DNA from 3 places in the Gracilibacillus sp. Marseille-QA3620 genome. Region 2 is predicted to be linked to each of the others. Evidence: riboswitches for the same ligand, from Rfam matches in the RefSeq annotation. Region 2 holds a riboswitch; each other region holds the start of a gene.
What was found. A riboswitch is a leader RNA that binds a small molecule or an ion and turns the genes downstream of it on or off. The one in region 2 is predicted to bind cobalamin.
Positions count from the first base shown of each region.

Region 1: another riboswitch for cobalamin. It lies ahead of ACY8DX_RS11510 (anaerobic ribonucleoside triphosphate reductase); the one in region 2 lies ahead of ACY8DX_RS17395 (FecCD family ABC transporter permease).
Region 3: another riboswitch for cobalamin. It lies ahead of ACY8DX_RS19340 (ribonucleoside-diphosphate reductase subunit alpha); the one in region 2 lies ahead of ACY8DX_RS17395 (FecCD family ABC transporter permease).

Region 1 covers NZ_CM143102.1:2,274,064-2,278,280, forward strand. The annotation lists gene ACY8DX_RS11510 (anaerobic ribonucleoside triphosphate reductase) at 1-1,854, opposite strand, end outside; cobalamin riboswitch at 1,983-2,163, opposite strand; gene ACY8DX_RS11515 (DEAD/DEAH box helicase) at 2,255-4,217, opposite strand, start outside.
Region 2 covers NZ_CM143102.1:3,465,905-3,470,121, reverse strand. The annotation lists gene ACY8DX_RS17405 (tetraprenyl-beta-curcumene synthase family protein) at 1-683, shown strand, start outside; gene ACY8DX_RS17400 (LLM class flavin-dependent oxidoreductase) at 725-1,741, shown strand; cobalamin riboswitch at 1,790-1,925, shown strand; gene ACY8DX_RS17395 (FecCD family ABC transporter permease) at 2,061-3,131, shown strand; gene ACY8DX_RS17390 (ABC transporter ATP-binding protein) at 3,125-3,922, shown strand; gene mnmM (tRNA 5-(aminomethyl)-2-thiouridylate-methyltransferase MnmM) at 4,066-4,217, opposite strand, start outside.
Region 3 covers NZ_CM143102.1:3,838,277-3,842,493, forward strand. The annotation lists gene ACY8DX_RS19335 (ribonucleotide-diphosphate reductase subunit beta) at 1-447, opposite strand, end outside; gene ACY8DX_RS19340 (ribonucleoside-diphosphate reductase subunit alpha) at 462-2,654, opposite strand; cobalamin riboswitch at 2,892-3,093, opposite strand; gene metE (5-methyltetrahydropteroyltriglutamate--homocysteine S-methyltransferase) at 3,246-4,217, opposite strand, start outside.

The sequences.
Region 1 (4,217 bases), 1.2 Mb from region 2:
ACGTTTAGCCGGGTTCCATTTACTCATATCCCCTACCAAGTAACCGGTGATTCTTCTAATCCGTTCAATATCCTCTTCGTTCTCATTGCCGCAATGAGGGCAAGTATCCTGAATATACCCTTTATAATTGCATTTTAAGCAACGGTCAACTGGATGGTTAATAGAACCATAACCGATTTTGTAATGAGCCATCGCACGAATAATTTGGTCGAGTGCCTTCAAATTATTCTTAGGGTCCCCGTCAATTTCCACATAGGTGATATGTCCGCCATTACAGTAAGCATGGAATGGCGCTTCCTTACGGATCTTATCGAGTGACTTGATTGGAAAATGGACTGGAATATGGAATGAATTTGTGTAATATTCACGGTCTGTAATATCTTTTATACTGCCGAATTCAAGACGGTCTTTCTTCACGAATTTTCCGCTAAGTCCCTCTGCTGGCGTTGCAATTAAGGAATAATTCAAATCATAGGTCTCTGCTGCCTTATCCGCCTTCTCCCTCATGAAGCGGATAATATCAAGGGCAAGCTCGTAGGATTCTTCACTTTCACCATGATGGAAACCAGTCAAGGCTTTCACACATTCTGCAAGCCCGATGAATCCGAACGCGAGTGAACCTTGTTTCAGGATTTCCTTAAGCTGATCATCCTCGTTTAATTCTTCTGCTCCTTTCCAAACTCCTTGTGTATACAGGAATGGGAAGTGACGCACTTGTTTCGCAGCTTGGTATAGATAACGCTCATAAAGCTGAACTATGGCAAGATCGCACATGTCATCTAGTCGACGATAGAAATCCTCTAGCGTATTGGACAGGAGCGCCAGCTTAACTAAGTTAATGGATGTGAAGGAAAGATTGCCACGCCCAATACTGTTCTCAACACCATGTCTATTGCCCATCACCCTTGTACGGCATCCCATATAGGCTACCTCTGATTCATGTGTGCCATCATAATATTGCTTATTAAACGGGCTGTCAATGAAGCTGAAATTCGGGAATAAACGTTCAGCAGTCGTTTCCAGGGCCAATAAGTAAAGGTCATAGTTAGGGTCATTCTCATTGAAGTTAACCCCTTCCTTCACTTTAAAGATTTGAATTGGGAAGATTGGTGTTTCCCCATTGCCAAGCCCGGCTTTTGTTGCCAGCAAAAGATTTTTAATAAGCATCCGCCCTTCTTTCGTTGTATCTGTTCCATAGTTCACAGACACAAACGGCACCTGTCCGCCCCCGCGTGAATGCATGGAATTGCAATTATGTACGAAGGCTTCACAAGCTTGATATACGGTATTCTCCGTTTCCTCCCAAGCGATTTGCTCTATCGTTTCTTTGCTCCAATCACTTGGATAGGCTTCTAAGCGCTTTACATGCTTCTCATAGGTTTTACGGACAAATGGAGCAAGATCAGCATCAAACATCGGGAATGACTGACCGCCATGCTGCATATTTTGGTTTGCTTGCAATATGATAGAGGCCAGCGCCATTGCACTTGATATATCCTTAGGCGGACGCATGCTTCCATGACCGGTGTCAAATCCCTTCGTAAGCATTTGTCCAAGAGGAATTTGACAGCAGGTTGTTGTCCCCGTCGGCATAAAATCCAAATCATGCGGATAAAGCAAATTAGCTTCAATTGCCTTTTTTACTTCCTCAGATAATAGGTTTTCTCTCGCAAAAAAGCGTGCAGACTCACTGGCGAATTTCCCCATCTGCCCCATTGGAGTAGACGCATTCATATTTGCATTCTCATTGACTAATTCAGGATTCGTCAAATGAACAATTTCATTAAATGAGCTCAATAATTCCTCAACAGACTGAGTTTCCGCCAACGTTTTTTCTATACACACCTTACTCATATCAATACGCCTCCCAAATAAAAAATCCCATCACCTCTATCTTCAGGCAATGGGATTGGATTTGCATAAAAATGAATATACTCTTCATTTGCTGCTACTATCCACCTTCATTGCTCCCGATAAAGGCAAAACGATTGCTCGATAAGGCAGGTCTCCTGACTCATGCTTCCCTTTACTCTAAGCCCTTCCCATGAAGTCTCTTCACAGTGGATTACTTATTTCATCAGCATTCACAGTTGCGGGTACAGTTCCGGATTTTAACCGAATTCCCTATTAAGCCATAAATGGCGCCTTAACTGCACTTAATCAATATCTTGTATTTGTGTTTTTATTCACAAACTATATCTTGTATATAAGATTATATAACTATCTAAAGAAAATAGCAAAGGACATATTTTTCCTAACCACGTGGTAATTGTTGCAGGATATAGTTGATGGTTTCCTCCGAGTCGAGTCTGACCGCTACATAAGGCGGATCAACATTTCTATTCGCTTCAATCGGGATGCCCAGCCATAAGAAACGGCGATCAATACAGATCATGCTGAATGGAGGTCCCTCCTGTATATGAAGATCCGGGTCTAAATAAGGATGCTCCTCTTTTGAATAGAGAGCTAATTTCGCACGAGCTGGTCTTGTGGTCAGTGCTTGTGCAAGCTCCTTCGATAAAATACAGCGATTAGGAAGCGATAGAATAATTTGACTCTGAGCCTCTTTTACATCATTCAGCACATCATCTAGTTTGCGGGCATACATCCATTTAAGCTTTGGATGAGGATGCTTGATCCATTTTCCAATTTGGTCCATCCCGACCGTCTTATTGTGCTGAAGCTGGAAATCAATGAATTGATGCAAGGTTTTATATCTCGGAATCGTATTCTTCAAGAAATTCACATCACTGACATGAATAAGCTTGCCTTTTGTCCTTGTGATTGCCACATTCAATAGACGCTCACTCTCTTTACCCGTTAAGAGCATACCAGCTCTTCTCTCTGGATACGAGTCGACCGTATCAAAGATCATCAGTTCCCTCTCGCTCCCCTGGAAACGATGCACAGTTGCGGCCATAAACGCACCTGCCCCATACTGCTCCGGATAAAAGTCTTGAAGAAGCTTCTCCATCAAGATGGCTTGAGCCCTGTATGGTGTCACATACCCGATTGATTTGCTTCCGCCCTGGTAGGCTTCATGAAGCAGCTGCAGAGAAAGCAGGGCATGCATGATATTCATCCTTGACCCTGAGGTGCCCCCGCTAAAACAATGCTCACCAGTAAAGCTCGCATCTAACAGAATGGAAGCCGCTTGTTCGAACGGCGCCCGGGCCACAATCTCTTCCCGGCTCTTCTGCACGCTTGGATGATCTCCGACAAGGGAATTATATAAATATTGATTCGTAAAAGCAGATATATCCGGATGCATCCTTCTTTGTTCCTTCAAGAGGAATAGATGTGGATGCAATACGCCGCCGCTCGCAATATCAGCGACACCAGCACGGTGGAATATATCCTCCCGCAGCCATGTATCAACAAGCTGCCCCCTTGATGCTGCAATCGGCGGCAGCTGTTTGAAATCTCCGCAAACAATCGCTCTTTTTGCCATACTTACGGCAAAGGCAATCTGCGGGATAAACGCCATGCTCGCCTCATCTACAATGACAAGGTCATATTCCTGCTCAAATATGACAGGATCATTGGCCGCCTTTGCAAGCGTTGTTCCGATAATGGAAGCCTCCTTGACGAGCTTCATCTCCTGCTTACGAATTCTGTCAAGAATACGCCCAAGCTTCTGTTCAAGCTCTAGAAGCTGTTGTGAGTCCCTGACACTGAACGATTGGGAGAGATCCTTCTTCAAGAGACGCTTCTCCTCGGTAATCCGATCTTTATCAGACAGCAAACCTGCATCCTGGTCAGCAAGCAATTGTGACGGCAGAATGTCTCCATGCATCAATAACCCGTCACCTGCCTGGTTTCCGTAGCGCAATAGATCGCCAGTACGAAACTTATCCGCCTTCTTAATGAAGGCAGCCATCTCCCCAAGCAGTACATCTACTGCTTGGTTACTGTGCGAAAGCACCAATACTCTCTTATCCTTAAAATATTTATTTGCAGCTGTTCTTGCCAGCGTATATGTCTTCCCTGTTCCCGGCGGTCCCCAGACAAAGGTTACCGGATTGTATTTCGAACGCTGAAACAGCTCCTGCACAGCCGTTTTGCTATCAGTGCGCGTCCTCTTATCCGGAAAATCGGGATTCATCAGCCTCTTGACTCGGCTGCGCTTCCGTTTACTCTTCTTAATATCATCTAACCGTTCAATCAATTGCTCTAAAAGCTCCCATGGATCATGGGAAATAAAGGCCTCATCAATT
Region 2 (4,217 bases):
ATGACGGCGGATATTTATCCGATCTGGTAAAGACATGCCAGGAGGTTATGCAAACCTTGCCGTATTATAAGGAGATTCAGCCGTATTTATTCGAACTTTGCGGGTATTATTGTGATTTGCAAGTACATAAGCATGTTATATGGGAAGAAAGGGTACATAGACTACAAGCCTGGTTCGAAGACAATAAACATCATTTGCCTGAAGGGATGACCTGGTATGAATTCAGCGCTTGTGCCGGCTCAACGCTCGGAATTTTCTGCCTTGTCTCCTATGGGGCGCGTGCATCATTTCGAGATGGTCTCGCGAAGAATGTCAGGAATGCTTATTTTCCCTATGTACAAGGACTTCATATCATGCTCGATTATTTCATTGACCAAGAAGAAGACCGGGTCGGTAATGATTTGAACTTCTGTTTTTATTATGAATCTGAGCAGAAGATGATAGAACGTTTATGCTTTTTTTTAGAACAGGCCAATCGGGACATCGAAATGATCCCGGATGAACATTTTCATAAGATGGTGAATCAAGGATTGGTGGGCATTTATCTTGCTGATGGAAAAGTGGCCAAGCAGAAGGATGTCAAAGCACATGTTCATAAATTATTAAAACAAGGGGGATTTCGCTCCTATTTCTTTTATTGGAATTGTAAAATGTACTATGCCATGAGAAAAGTGTCGAAGTGAACAGGGTGAAGAACAATCCTTAAGGGAGGCTATCTATACCGATGTTAAAGCTCAGTGTTTTGGATCAATCACCACGGGCAGCTGGAGAACCGACAGAAAAGGCATTAAGCAATACAGTAGAGCTGGCAAGACTTGCTGATGAATTAGGCTATTCCCGCTTTTGGGTTTCGGAGCACCATGACAGCCTGGGGCTTGCAGGCTCCTCTCCTGAGATCTTAGCTGCATGGATAGCTGCACAGACAAAGCGTATTCGAGTTGGAACAGGCGGTGTAATGCTTCCGCATTACAGCGCTTATAAGGTTGCAGAGAATTTCCGGGTGCTGTCTGGGCTTGCGCCTGGGCGAATAGACCTTGGTGTGGGACGAGCGCCCGGCGGCATGCCGAGGGCGACGAGGGCTTTGCAGGATGGACGTCCAATTCCGAGCAAGGATCGTTTTCCCGATCAAGTGGATGAACTATACTGGTATTTGCATGACCGTCTCCCGGATTCTCATCCGTATTATGGATTGACGGCTACCCCTGTCATTGGGGAGCATCCAGAGCTTTGGATGCTGGGCTCCAGTTCATCAAGCGCTGCTCTTGCTGCCTATAAAGGTCTTCCGTATAATTTTGCGTTATTTATTAACAGCGAATTTGCGGAAGAGAATATGCAGCATTATTTGAATCAATTCCAAGCATCTGAAACACTGTCACGTCCAGAAGGCATGGTCACGGTTTTTGCCGTATGTGCTCAAACGGACGAGGAGGCCGAGTATTTGGCTGGCTCGCTTGATCTATCCATGCTTTGGCTGGCTCAGGGGATTATGAGGGAAGGGACGCCTCATCCGGATGAGATTCTAGATCAGAGCTTTTCCATCTATGAACGGGAAAGGATTATTTATAATCGGCGCCGTATAATTATTGGCTCTCCTCAGACAATTGGCAGGCATCTGGCCGAGCTTAGTGAGCGTTTTCACGTCAATGAAATTATGTTGACCACGATTACACATTCCTTCGAGGCAAAGAAAAAATCCTTTGAATTGATTGCAAAAGAGATAGGGTTGAACTTTCCTGATTAAGAATTGCGTATTGTCCTATGTTCCAGTACAATGAAGAAAGAATAAAATAGCTGATTATTCCATAAAAGTGCCCTTTTCAAGGGAGAATAGGGAAACCGGTGAGACTCCGGTGCAGCCCCCGCTACTGTAATTGGCGAGTAATGCCGCCATAAGCCAGGAGACCTGCTTTTAATGGTTTTAGCACTTATTTTTCGGAGGGAAAAGTAGGCTTAAAGCATTCACAAGAGCACATGCGTGAATCCTTAGCTCATCCTTTGGGCTGAGGTTTTTTTATTGTCTGGCAATTAACTTACACCAAGGAAATGATGGAGTGGAAAAGATGAGCAGTAGAGAAGGAAAACATGGAGGAGTGCAGATGACTGCCCTTTACGCGGGCAGCATTTTGTTCATGGCGGCCGCGGTCATTTGGGGTCTTCTGAGTGGAAGTGCTGATTTGTCTGTAGGGGAGATTGTCGGCATTCTCCTCAAAAATATAACAGGGTATGAAGGATTCTTTGATGGTCAGAAAAATATCGAGATGATTATTTGGAATATTCGCTTGCCTCGCATTTTGCTGGCGTTATTGGTCGGTAGTGCCCTTGCCCTGGCAGGTGCGGCATTCCAAGGACTTTTGCAAAACCCGCTGGCTGATCCTTATACCATTGGTGTTTCATCAGGGGCCTCGGTTGGAGCGGTGATTGTCTTGTTCTTTCAGGTAGAAATTGCTTTCCTTGGATCCTATACATTGCCGCTAGTGGCAATTATATTCAGTTTCGCCTCTTTGTTTCTGGTCTTTGGAATCACGAAAGCGGCGAGCAGGACATATGCGAATGAAACAATCATTTTATCAGGCATTATCTTGAACTCCTTCATTGGCTCGGTCATATCGCTCATTATTGCTCTATCATCGGGAGACCAAATGCGAGAGGTCTTGAATTGGCTGATGGGCAGTGTGGCTTTAAAAAACTGGGGGCATATTGGTCTATTCTTTCCATTCTTTGCAGTTGGTTCAGCCGTGATTTTGTTCCATTACAGGGAGTTGAATGCACTCGCACTTGGTGATGAAGCAGCTCAATATGGAGGGATGAATGTGAGAAGGAAAAAGCTGACTCTCCTGATCAGCGCTGGACTCCTGACAGGAGCGGCCGTATCAGTATCTGGTGCGATTGGCTTTGTCGGCTTAGTCATCCCGCATCTTGTCCGTTTAGTTACGGGGGCTGACCATAAACACCTCATTCCGCTGTCAATGATGATTGGCGGAGGATATTTGGTTCTTGCCGACATGGTGGCAAGAACCATCGTCAGCCCGCAGGAATTGCCAATTGGCGTGATTACCGCCTTGATAGGGGCGCCTGTGTTTACTTATTTACTCATAAGAGAACGAATAAAAAGAAGGAAAATGGCATGTTAAAAGTATGTAGCGTAAGTGCAGGGTACCGGAAAGAACAGATGGTTCTTAACGATGTTTCTATGCAAGTGAAAAAGGGTGAATTCTATGCTTTATTAGGTCCGAATGGGAGTGGAAAAACCACCTTCATTAAAGCGATTTTGGACCCGAGGCATCTTAGTGTGAGCGGAAAGGTTGAGATTGCCGGGAAAAAGGCGCGTGACTATAGCACTGAGGAGCTGGCTCGGGTGACGGCTGTCTTGAGTCAGGAGCATACTGTGAGTTTGGATTTCACGGTTGAGCAGATTGTTCTGCTTGGGCGGTATCCGTATCAAGGCAGGGGCCTATTTAATACATACAAGAAAGAAGACCATATCATTGTGGAAGAATGCCTTGAGAAAACGAATTGCCTTGCCTTTAAGCATAAATATTTTCAAGATTTAAGCGGAGGGGAAAAGCAGCGTGTATTGCTTGCAAAGGCATTGGCTCAATCACCTAAGCTGCTGTTTTTGGATGAACCGACCAATCATCTTGATATTAAGCATTCGATTGAGCTGCTGGATTTATTGAAGGAGCTGCAGCTTAAGAATGGATTAACGATTGTGGCCATCCTGCATGATTTGAACCTTGCTTCGCTATACGCAGATCGGCTTGCTTTACTGAAGGGCGGTCAAAAGGTAGCGGAGGGGGAGGCAGGCCTTCTCTTAGATGAACCATTGCTGAAATCGGTATATGGGGTAGAGCTGATCAGCTCGCTTCACCCGGTAACGGGAAAGCCGCAAATCTCTTTCATCCCTGGATATGTGAAAGCATAAAATGGCTGGGACATAAAAACGAATGATACATTAAATGTTTACGAAACGAAATAGAAAAAGCCGAACTATTATTAATCGTGCTTAAAATGGCACTTTATAATTGTTCGGCTATTTAGTTACTGGAAAAATTTTGTCCCAGTCACTTACCTTTTCTCAATTGCGACGATGAAAGGCGGATTATTCCTTTGATTTATGAATTTATATTCCAGAACATGGGCTGTGTCCTGGGGAAGGCTGCGGGCAAATCGAAGAATCTCATCACGTTCTATATCCCCGCCTGGATGCCCATGATAAA
Region 3 (4,217 bases), 370 kb from region 2:
ATCTTTCGCTTCATTGAAGCGTTTGTTTTGCTCCTGCAGCGGCACAAGCGAGCTGAGGATATAGGAGTACGATTCATTATGAACCGCCTCCTGCTGGGAAATGACCGCGAAGATAGCCTTGAAGCTCGAGTCTGTGACATAGTCCATGACCTGACTCATCGTCGGTGTCTGCAAGCTGTCAAGGGAAGCCAACTGGGTATTAATACGGAGAAACACATCCTTCTCCGTCTCACTCAAGGAATCCCATTGCTTAATATCATCCTGCATATTAATCTCCTGTGCCTTCCAGAAGTTAGAGAGCAGGGTTTGATACAGGTCATACATTTGCGGATAGGCAATATCATTCCAGTTCAATAGACCGGATGTTTTTCCATTAATGATGCCAGTTGATTTATTCGGATATTCCGGGTTTAATAGTTTAATTTTATTCAGCGTTTCGTTCACCATCAGTCTCTCTCCTTTTAGCTATGGCAGGATTCACATTCTTCTATTTCTGCCTGTGACGTGCTTCTTACATAATAAGTGGTTTTCAAGCCGTTCTTCCAAGCCTCCAGATGGAGGTTCAATAGCTCCTTCGCCTTAATATCATGCTTCACATACAGGTTAAAGCTGATGCCCTGGTCGATATGACGCCCGCGAGCGGCATTCTGCCTGATGCTCCACACCTGGCTTAATTGATGTCTGCTCTTCTTGTAATACTCATAGGTTCGGTGATTAATATCAGGAGCTGTCACCTTGAATTTAAAGTTCTTCTTCTCCTCTGCATACTCAACCGCATAGATTGGGTCGATTCCATCTGTTGACCCGCCGATTTTGGCTGTTGAGGAGTTTGGAGCTACCGCCATGAGCCAGCCATTGCGCATTCCTTTATCTCGGATGTCTGCCTGAAGCTCACTCCAGCGCTGTGTCGCATATCCTTTTCGTTCGAAATAACGGCCGGTCTCCCATTCCGAACCGCTGAACCTACTGTATGCTCCCTTCTCCTCCGCTAGTTCCATAGAGGATTGAATGGTGTAATACGCAATATCCTCATACAGACGGTCAGCAAAGTCGACAGCCTCCTCTGATTCCCAATAAATGCCCTCTAAGGCTAATAGATGATGCCACCCGAATGTACCAAGCCCTATCGCCCGGTACTTCTTATTCGTTTTCTCTGCCTGTCCGACACTGATAGTATTCAAGTCAATGACATTATCCAGCATCCGGACCTGAATACGAATCAAGCGCTCCAGTACATTGGCTGGAACCGCCTTTGCCAGGTTGATAGAGGATAGATTACAAACAACGAAATCACCAGGCTTACGGACGATGACCAAATTCCCTTCCTCATCCTCATATTCCTTCACAATCATTGTTGCCGACATATTTTGCGCAATTTCTGTACATAGATTGCTGCAATAAATAGATGTACGGCCTTTCCCGTTCACATGCTTGTTCGGATTCTGGCGATTAACTTCATCACGGTAGAAAATATACGGTGTGCCTGTCTCCAGCTGGGAGATCATCACGCGTGCCATAATATCCATTGCACGATACGTTCTGCGCGGAAGGAGCGGATGATTAACGGCTTCCATATACTTCTCCGTAAAGTATTTCTCATCGTTCTCATCATAGAAGTCCTCAAGGCCAAGCAGATTGCCGTTCTCGTCCTTCCAGCCCATGATGCTCTTTACCTCATGCGGGCAGAATGTGTGCCATTCCCCGATGCTGCGCCCGTTCTCGTCCACCTTTTCAAGCTGCTCCATGAATAAATCGGGAATACATACCCCTGTGAATATGTCATGAGCTTTGCGGCGCTCATCCCCATTATTCGTTTTCAAATCAAGGAACCCATTCATGATGTCTTTATGGAATACATCCAAGTAAACAGCAATTGCGCCCTGCCTTTGCCCGAGCTGGTCGACACTGACCGCCGTATCATTGATTAGGCGAATCCATGGCACGACCCCGGAGGAGTTGCCCTTGAATTTCTTAATATCAGAGCCTAGCGCCCGAAGCTTGCCGTAATAGATGCCGACACCGCCGCCATCCTTTGACAGACGGGCTGTATCCCAGTTGTTCAAATAAATGCCGTCTAAAGAATCCTCAACTGTGTCAATGAAGCAGGAGGACAGCTGGCCAAAGCTCTTGCCGGCATTCGCAAGCGTTGGTGTCGCAACGGTCATGTACAAATGACTGAGTGCCCAATAAGCTTCTTTGACAAGGCTCATTCGAACGTCAGGCTTTTCATTTTTCATCAATTGCAGGGCAATCACCAAGAAACGCTCCTGCGGCAATTCATAGAGACGGCGCTCATGATCTCTTGCTAAATAACGGTCCGCAAGCAAGAACAAGCCTATGTAGTTGAAGATATAATCCCTTTCAGGCATGATTTCCGCTGCTGCCTCGTCCAATTCACTTCTCGAATAGGCCTGAGTAAGCTCCGCTGAATAAATGCCCTTCTCGACAAGCGTCTGAACCAACTCAGAGAAGGAGCCGTATTTAAGGTCCTCCTTATACCCGCGGTTCTCCGCTGCCTCCGCATACAGCTTTTGCAAATAAAGCCGGGCTGCGAGGAACGTCCAGTCAGGTGCATCCATCGCAATCTTATTGAGCGCATAATGAAGAGCTGTCTCAATTGCCTCAGACTCCTTGCCGCGGGCCATCATCTCCATCAGCTCATCGATATTCAGCTTATACTCCTGGGCGGTCTCTTCAATCAATCTTTCCGTCTTCCTTAACCGTTCCATAATCAATGCATCCATCTCCCTTTATCTATGAAATTATCTCCGAAGGCAAAAAAATAACCCGCTCTATGAGTAGAGCGGGTGAAAAGATAACAAGGAACAGCACATATATCGAATATGAGCCCTCAAATGCCATCATTTCCTTCCTCACTCCCCGGAGAAAATTGAAATTCAAAAAATAAGACAGGTCTCCTGACTTGTGCGTCACCCTCACCAAACCCTTCCCGTATCATCACCTCCAAAAGGAGACAACCCGATACAGTGGACTATGTTTAGTTCGTCAGCACTTACAGTTGCGGGGGCAGTATCGAACTCTCATCGATTTCCCTATTAAGCGTCTATACGCATCTTATTCCCTAGCTAATACTATATATTGATTTCATCGTTAAATAATCGACCATATATGGTGTTTCTATCATATCGAATATCGGTCCCTATTACAAGGAATTAATTTTTCCTACCCAAGAAAAAAGACACCCACTGTACACGAAAAAGTACAGGGAGCGTCCTTATTATCGGTTAATATTGTCTCATCTTAATAAAGCTTCTCAATTGCTTGGCAGCACTGACCATATGGCGGAGCGAGGCAACCGTTTCCTCCTCCCTCCTTGTCTTCAGCCCGCAATCAGGATTAACCCAGAATTGACTTAGTTCAAGCACCTCGAGGCTATCCTGCATAATTTCAAGCATTTCCTCTGTAGATGGAATACGCGGGCTATGAATATCATACACCCCTAATCCGATTCCCTTTTCATAGGGCGTATGCTGTAAAGATTGAATGAATTCGCCATGGCTTCTTGATGTCTCAATGGAGATTACATCAACATCGAGCGCTTCAATCGGCTTCACAAAATCATGGAAATCACAGTAGCACATATGTGTATGGATTTGCGTTTCATCTTGGACACCTGATGTTGCAAGGCGGAAGGATGGGATTGCCCATGTCAGGTATTCCTGCCAATCCGCCCTTCGAAGGGGCAGTCCTTCTCTTAAAGCCGGTTCGTCCACCTGAATAATAGTAATTCCGGCTTGCTCAAGGCAGTCGATTTCCTTACGAAGGGCAAGGGCAAGCTGATTAGCAACATCCTTGCGCGGGATATCATCTCGGACAAAGGACCAGTTTAAGATAGTCACAGGACCAGTCAGCATTCCCTTCACCGGCTTCTCGGTCATCGCTTGCGCAGCAGCCGTCTCCTTCAAGGTCATCGGCTCAAGCCACTTCACGTCTCCATAAATGATAGGCGGCTTCACGCAGCGAGACCCATAAGAGACCACCCATGCCTTTTCACTCAAGGCAAAGCCATCAAGCTTCTCTCCGAAATATTCAATCATATCTGTCCGTTCAAACTCTCCGTGCACAAGCACATCAAGTTCTAAATCCTCTTGTATGCGAATCCACCGCTCGGTCTCACGTGCAATAAACGCTTCATAGGATTCATCGGAAATAATCTTATCTCGCCAAGCCTTACGCGTTTCCTTCACTTCCTTTGA